Linked DNA regions of Spiractinospora alimapuensis. The main gene of each other region encodes a partner of the protein of the gene in region 2 in a complex. Links are inferred from orthologs where the notes say so. Each region holds a gene or a part of one and is shown on either strand. Other genes may lie near its edges. The genes, in order: J4H86_RS20140 and uvrB.

The links.
Region 1: the proteins of uvrB (region 2) and J4H86_RS20140 are in contact, whole or in part, in a crystal structure (PDB 7EGT), measured with the Thermus thermophilus proteins. The link is inferred for Spiractinospora alimapuensis from one-to-one orthologs. Residues at the interface, in WP_096411307.1 of Thermus thermophilus: Glu23, Leu25, Arg26, Asp27, Gly28, Glu29, Arg30, Phe31, Arg55, Glu326, Asp327, Phe328, Glu379, Ser382, Gln383, His398, Gly400, Arg401; in WP_096412145.1 of Thermus thermophilus: His654, Arg656, Phe657, Gln666, Asp668, Glu669, Lys680, Arg681, Leu682, Ser683, Lys685, Tyr686, Ala687.

What each region holds. Positions count from the first base shown.
Region 1 is NZ_CP072467.1:4,304,966-4,308,311, reverse strand. Bases 117-3,145 are described here. They hold J4H86_RS20140 (UvrD-helicase domain-containing protein), read right to left. Parts: upstream 2,784-3,145; coding sequence 450-2,783; downstream 117-449. Other genes in these bases: J4H86_RS20135 (DUF418 domain-containing protein), read left to right, coding at 3,043-3,145. Also shown: more of J4H86_RS20135, read left to right, coding at 3,146-3,346. UniProt on the Escherichia coli protein: A helicase with DNA-dependent ATPase activity. Unwinds DNA duplexes with 3'-5' polarity. Translocates on single-stranded DNA with 3'-5' polarity. Initiates unwinding more efficiently from a nicked substrate than double-stranded DNA.
Region 2 is NZ_CP072467.1:968,581-971,821, forward strand. What follows is about bases 318-3,241. They hold uvrB (excinuclease ABC subunit UvrB), read right to left. Parts: upstream 2,869-3,241; coding sequence 766-2,868; downstream 318-765. Other genes in these bases: coaE (dephospho-CoA kinase), read right to left, coding at 2,994-3,241. UniProt on the Escherichia coli protein: The UvrABC repair system catalyzes the recognition and processing of DNA lesions. A damage recognition complex composed of 2 UvrA and 2 UvrB subunits scans DNA for abnormalities.

The DNA.
Region 1 (3,346 bases), 3.3 Mb from region 2 along the record:
CCACAACAACCAAACACCCTCAACCTCGAGGACCCTCAGCGTCTTCGCGTGGAAGCGGCTCTCTTCACTTTGTTAACCCCAATTTAGCACCCGCTCGCCAATCTCGCAAATTCGAGATTTTTGAGTGAATTCCTTTTCAGGGCTTTCGCTTCTTTCGTAGAGATTACCATTTGATTCTCTCTACTTTGTCCCGGCGTCCGGCCCGCGCTGAAGCGCGTCGGTCTCCGGGGCAACCCCCCCAGTCTACCCATCCCGTTCACCCTGTCAAACGACCGAGTGTGTGATCTGGGAAGCTCTCCCGACACGACGAGATGCCCCGAAGGGACTCGATGTGCTCCAGAGGGAGGGAGAGTGTCGGCACGCCCGCGTTGCGCGTTCGTTTCGCTCGACTTCTTCGAGATTAACAGAGCGGGAAGACTCCTTCATCCCGTTCCGCCGCGCGGTCTAGCTCACAGCTTCTCGACCGGTGCGTAGCCCAGGAGGAGGTCCTTGCTGCCGACGTCCCCACCGAAGTCGATGCGTACCCGGCTGCGTTCGCCGCTGCCCTCCACCTCGAGAACGGTTCCCAGCCCGAACGAGTCGTGGGTGACGCGGTCCCCTGCCGCCAACGACGGGACGTTGCGCGCGCTGCGCGCCCGCGGCGGAGCCGGTCTGCCTGCCGAGACCATGGATCGAGACTCCGCGCCCGTGCGCTGCCAGTCCATGAGGTCGCCGGGAATCTCCGCCAGGAATCGGGACGGTGGGTTGTAGCTGGGTGTCCCCCACGCGCTGCGTACGGCCGCCCTGCTGATGTGCAGCCGGTGCTTCGCCCGAGTGATGCCGACGTAGGCCAGCCGACGTTCCTCTTCCAGCTCGTTGCGGTCCCCGAGGGTTCGCATGTGCGGGAAGACGCCGTCCTCCATTCCGGTCAGGAAGACGACAGGGAACTCCAGTCCCTTGGCGGCGTGCAGCGTCATCAACGTGACTACTCCGTCGCCCTCGTCCTCTTCCACCTGGTCGGCGTCGGCGACCAGAGCCACCTGTTCCAGGAAGTCCACGAGGGTGGGCGGGCCGGGTTGGTCCGCCGATTCCTCCCCTTCGTCGGCGCCTTCCTCGGCCACCACAGACTCGGCGCCGGACTGGGTGGTCTCGTCCTGCGCGGTGTCCTCCGGGTAGAGGGGTCCGGTGAAGGTCTGCTCGAACTCCCGGGCGACCTCCACGAACTCCTCCAGGTTCTCCACCCGGCTCTCGTCCTGGAGGTCCTTGGAGTTGGTGAGTTCTTCCAGATAACCGGTCCGTCGCAGCACGGCCTCGATGATCTCGGCCGGCGAGCTCGTGGGGACGAGCTCCATGAGCTCGTCCAGCAGGGCGACGAACTGGCCGATGGCCTTCACCGAGCGGGTGGCCACACCGGGCGCCTCGTTCGCTCGGCGTAGGGCCGCCGCGAACGAGATTCGCTCGCGCGCGGCGAAGACCTCGACGGTGGCCTCCGCGCGGTCACCGATCCCCCGCTTCGGAACGTTGAGGATGCGGCGCAGCGCCACGGTGTCGTCCGGGTTGGCCAGCACGCGCAGATAGGCCAGGACGTCGCGGATCTCCTTGCGCTCGTAGAAGCGCACCCCGCCGACGATCCGGTACGGAAGCCCGTGCCGGATGAAGATCTCCTCGAGCACCCGGGACTGCGCGTTGGTGCGATAGAAGACCGCGACGTCACCCGGCCGACAGTCCCCGGCGTCGGTGAGTCGGTCGATCTCACTGACGACGAACGAGGCCTCGTCGTGCTCGTTGTCGGCGACGTATCCGACGATCGCGGCGCCCGTCCCCACCTCCGACCAGAGGTTCTTGGGTTTTCGGTCCGTGTTTTGGCTGATGACCGCGTTGGCCGCGCGCAGGATCGTGTTCGTGGACCGGTAGTTCTGTTCCAGCAGCACGGTCCGCGCGTTCGGGTAGTCCCGCTCGAACTCGACGATGTTGCGGATCGTCGCGCCCCGGAAGGCGTAGATGGACTGGTCGGCGTCGCCGACGACGCAGAGCTCCGCCGGTTCGATCTCCGGCGCGCCGTCGTCGGTCGGCCGCGGGGGCGTGGCGAGGGTGCGGACCAGCTCGTACTGGGCGTGGTTGGTGTCCTGGTACTCGTCGACCATGATGTGCCGGAACCGCCGCTGGTAGTGCTCCGCCACGTCGGGGAACAGCTCCATGAGGTTCACGGTCAACATGATGAGGTCGTCGAAGTCCATGGCCCCGGCCTCCTGCAGCCGGCGCTGGTACAGCTTGTACGCCTGGGCGAGGACGCGTTCGCGGTCGTTGTCCGCGCGGGCCTCGAAGGTGTCGTAGTCGACGAGCTCGTTCTTCAGGTTGGAGACCTCGGCCGAGAAGGACCGCGGGGGGTACCTCTTGGTGTCGAGGTCGAGCTCACGGCAGACGAGCTGCATCAGCCTCTGGGAGTCGCCCGAGTCGTAGATGGTGAAGTTGCTCGGGTAACCCAGACGCGTTGCCTCCCGGCGGAGAATCCGCACGCAGGCCGCGTGGAACGTCATGATCCACATCGTGCGCGCGACGCGTGCGCCCAGGAGGCCTTCGATCCGTTCCCGCATCTCGGCCGCGGCCTTGTTGGTGAACGTGATCGCGAGGATCTCACCGGGCCGCACATCACGCTCTCGCAGCAGGTAGGCGATGCGATGGGTGAGAACACGGGTCTTTCCGGACCCGGCTCCCGCGACGATCAGCAGGGGCGACCCCTGGTGCGTCACCGCGTCGCGCTGTGCGGCGTTCAGGCCTTCGAGGAGTGATTCATGGACCGACACGCACTCCAGCCTAGGCGCTCGGAATCGGACACGTTGCTTTAGTTCAGCGGGACCGTTGGCCCCACTCTCGCCGTCCACGCCGCCCGGTCGGCGGACGGTCCCGTCGGCCCACGAGGCCTCCCGTCGCGGTATGGGATCGCCAGGTCGAGAGGCGAGGGGAAGGGACTTACCAGGGCGAACACCGTGAATTCCCGGAAAGATCGGAAATGCCCCCTGGGGAGGACTGCGTTCGGCGACGGTCAGATGACACGATGAGGTCATGGCATCGGAGCCCGAGCACACCCCTCTTCAGGCAACCGCCGAACAGACGGCCGCATCCCGCCCCCAGACCCCGGCCCCCGGCCCGACCCGTGCCGCGGAGCGGGCGCTCGCGCCCGACCTCGCGCGGGGGTTCATGCTGCTGCTGATCGCCCTCGCGAACACGCCCTGGTACCTCTGGGGCCGCGCCTACGTCGACACCACGATCCACCCGCCCGACGGATCGACGGTGGACCGATTCGTGCAGGCGGTCATCCTCACCGGGGTCGATGGTCGCGTCTATCCGATGTTCGCGTGTCTGTTCG
Region 2 (3,241 bases):
CGACCGCGCACCGCGAGCACCGTCTGGGGCTGCAGACCGTGGCGGCGCAGGGGACGCACACCGGCGACGTCACGCGCCGGCCAGGTCAGCAGGGCCGCCGACTCCGCGCCCACCCCGGTGGGCGCGGTCTCCAACTGATCGCGCCACAGGGTCAGCAGCTCGTCGAAGGCGACCTCCGGGTCGGGGCCGCCCACCAGCGGCGTGAGCCAGTTCTGGTCGGGAACGCCCCAGGTGCGCCCGGCCTCGCCCGGCTGGAACCAGGAGTAGCGCATGGTGCCGGCCGCGACCGGACGGTCGGCCGCGTCGCTGACGGTCAGCAGCGGGTTGGTGCTCGCCGCCGGGTTGAACGGCGGCGCGAGATAGGCGTCGGTGGTGGACCAGCGCCGGGCGACCGACCGGATCAGCGGATCGAACCGGGCGGTCGTGCCCGGGCCGTCCTCGTGGTCGACCCGCGTGACGAACCCACCCATTGCCCGTGCCCTCCAAGCGGTAACGCGGTAGCCCGCACGCGACCAGAATCACGAGTCCCCAGAAGAACTAACGTGACGTGGTGGGGACGCCACTCGACATTACCGGTATTTCCCGGGGTTTCGTGGAAACTTCAAACAGCCCGTTGCCCAATCGACGCATTGCACGTGCTGATGGTTTTGCACCATGCACGTGCACGAGAAAGCCCGCTACACAGGCGTTTCTCGTACGCGATGCGCACTCGACCACCCCGCGCCGAGACGGGAGTGACACCCGCCCCCCACCCCGCGCCGACGGTCAGTCCACTCCAGCGGTCTCCATGCCACGCAGCTCCCGCTTCAGCTCCTTTACCTCGTCACGGATCCGCGCGGCCAACTCGAACTGCAGGTCGGCCGCCGCCTGGTGCATCTGGTCAGTGAGCTTGTCGACCAAGGTGGTCAGCTCCGCCCGCGGCATGGAGGACACGTCCCCGGCCACACCCGACTCGGCCGCGGCCAGAGTGGGCACCGGCGCGCTGGAACCGGCCTGACGGTACCCGGACCGCATGAGCTGCTCGGTGTCGATGTCCTCACGCGTCAAGGAATCCAGGATGTCGGCGATCTGCTTGCGCAGCGGCTGGGGGTCGATCCCGTGCTCGGCGTTGTACTCCAACTGCTTCGCCCGCCGCCGGTTGGTCTCGTCGATGGCGGCCCGCATCGCCTCGGTGACCTCGTCGGCGTACATGTGCACCTGACCGGCGACGTTCCGCGCCGCGCGCCCGATCGTCTGGATCAGGGAGGTCGCGGACCGGAGGAACCCCTCCTTGTCGGCGTCGAGGATCGCCACCAGGGACACCTCCGGCAGGTCCAGTCCCTCACGCAGCAGGTTGATGCCGACCAGGACGTCGAAGGAGCCCACACGCAGTTCCCGGAGCAGTTCCACCCGGCGCAGCGTGTCGACCTCGCTGTGCAGGTAACGCACCCGAACCCCGACCTCGGTGAGGTAGTCGGTCAGGTCCTCGGCCATCTTCTTGGTGAGCGTGGTCACGAGCACTCGCTCGCCGCGTTCGCCGCGCGTCCGGATCTCGTGCAGCAGGTCGTCGATCTGGTCCTTGGTCGGCTTGACGACGACCTCGGGGTCGACCAGGCCCGTGGGACGGATCACCTGCTCCACGACGTCACCGCCGACCTGGCGCAGCTCGTAGCCGCCGGGGGTCGCCGACAGGTACACCGTCTGTCCGATGCGTTCGACGAACTCCTCCCACTTCAACGGCCGGTTGTCCAGCGCCGAGGGCAACCGGAACCCGTGCTCCACCAGGGTGCGCTTACGCGACGCGTCGCCCTCGTACATGCCGCCGATCTGCGGCACCGTCACGTGGGACTCGTCGATGACGAGCAGGAAGTCCTCGGGGAAGTAGTCCAGAAGGGTGTTGGGGGCGCTGCCCGCCTCGCGCCCGTCGAAGTGACGCGAATAGTTCTCGATGCCCGAACAGGTCCCGATCTGGCGCATCATCTCGATGTCGTAGGTGGTGCGCATGCGCAGCCGCTGCGCCTCCAGCAGCTTGCCGCCCCGCTCCAGTTCCCCGAGGCGTTCGGAGAGCTCGGCCTCGATGTCGCCGATGGCCCGCTCCGTGCGTTCGGGGCCGGCGACGTAGTGCGACGCGGGGAAGATGTAGAGCTCCTGGTCCTCCCCCAACACCTCGCCCGTCAACGGGTGCAGGGTGAGCAGACGCTCCACCTCGTCGCCGAACAGCTCGATGCGCACGGCGAGCTCCTCGTACACCGGGATCACCTCCACGGTGTCGCCGCGCACCCGGAACGTTCCGCGGGTGAAGGCGGTGTCGTTGCGGGTGTACTGCATGTCGACCAGGCGACGCAGCAGGTCGTCGCGGTCGACCCGCATTCCGACCTTGATGCTCGCCATCCGGTCCACGTACTCCTGCGGCGTGCCCAGGCCGTAGATGCAGGACACCGACGAGACCACGACGGTGTCCCGACGCGTCAACAGCGAGTTGGTCGCGGAGTGCCGCAGGCGCTCCACCTCGTCGTTGATCGAGGAGTCCTTCTCGATGTAGGTGTCGCTCTGTGGGACGTAGGCCTCGGGTTGGTAGTAGTCGTAGTAGGAGACGAAGTACTCGACCGCGTTGTTGGGCAGCATCTGGCGCAGTTCGTTGGTGAACTGGGCCGCGAGGGTCTTGTTCGGCTGCATGACCAGGGTCGGCCGCTGGACCCGCTCCATCAGCCACGCCACGGTGGCGGTCTTGCCGGTCCCCGTCGCTCCGAGCAGCACCGCGTTGCTGTCGCCCGCCTCGATCCGCCGGGTCAGCTCCTCGATGGCCCGGGGCTGGTCACCGGCCGGGGACATGTCCGAAACCACCTCGAAGGGTGCCAGCTTGCGTTGGATGTCGGTGACCGGGCGCACGAAAGACCACTCCCCACAGCGAGAACCGTACTCACGTTCAACGGTAGCGGGCACCGGCGCCATTCCCGCCCGGCCGCGGGCCCGGTGAGAGGCCGCGGGACCCCCCGACGGCCGGACGGACGGCGTCACCCTCCGGGGACGATCTCCCGCCACAGGGCCTCGACCCGGGAGTCGAGGTCGGTCAGGGCCCCGGAGTTGTCGATGACGTGGTCGGCGGCGGCCAGTCGTCGTTCGCGGGAGGCCTGCGCGGCGATCCGCTCCTTGGCGTGCGCCTCGTCCATCCCACGGTCCCGGACGAGCCGCGCCAGCCGCACGTCCTCGGGAGCGTCGACCACCACCACGACGTCGAAGTCCGGGCCGAGGTCGTTCTCCA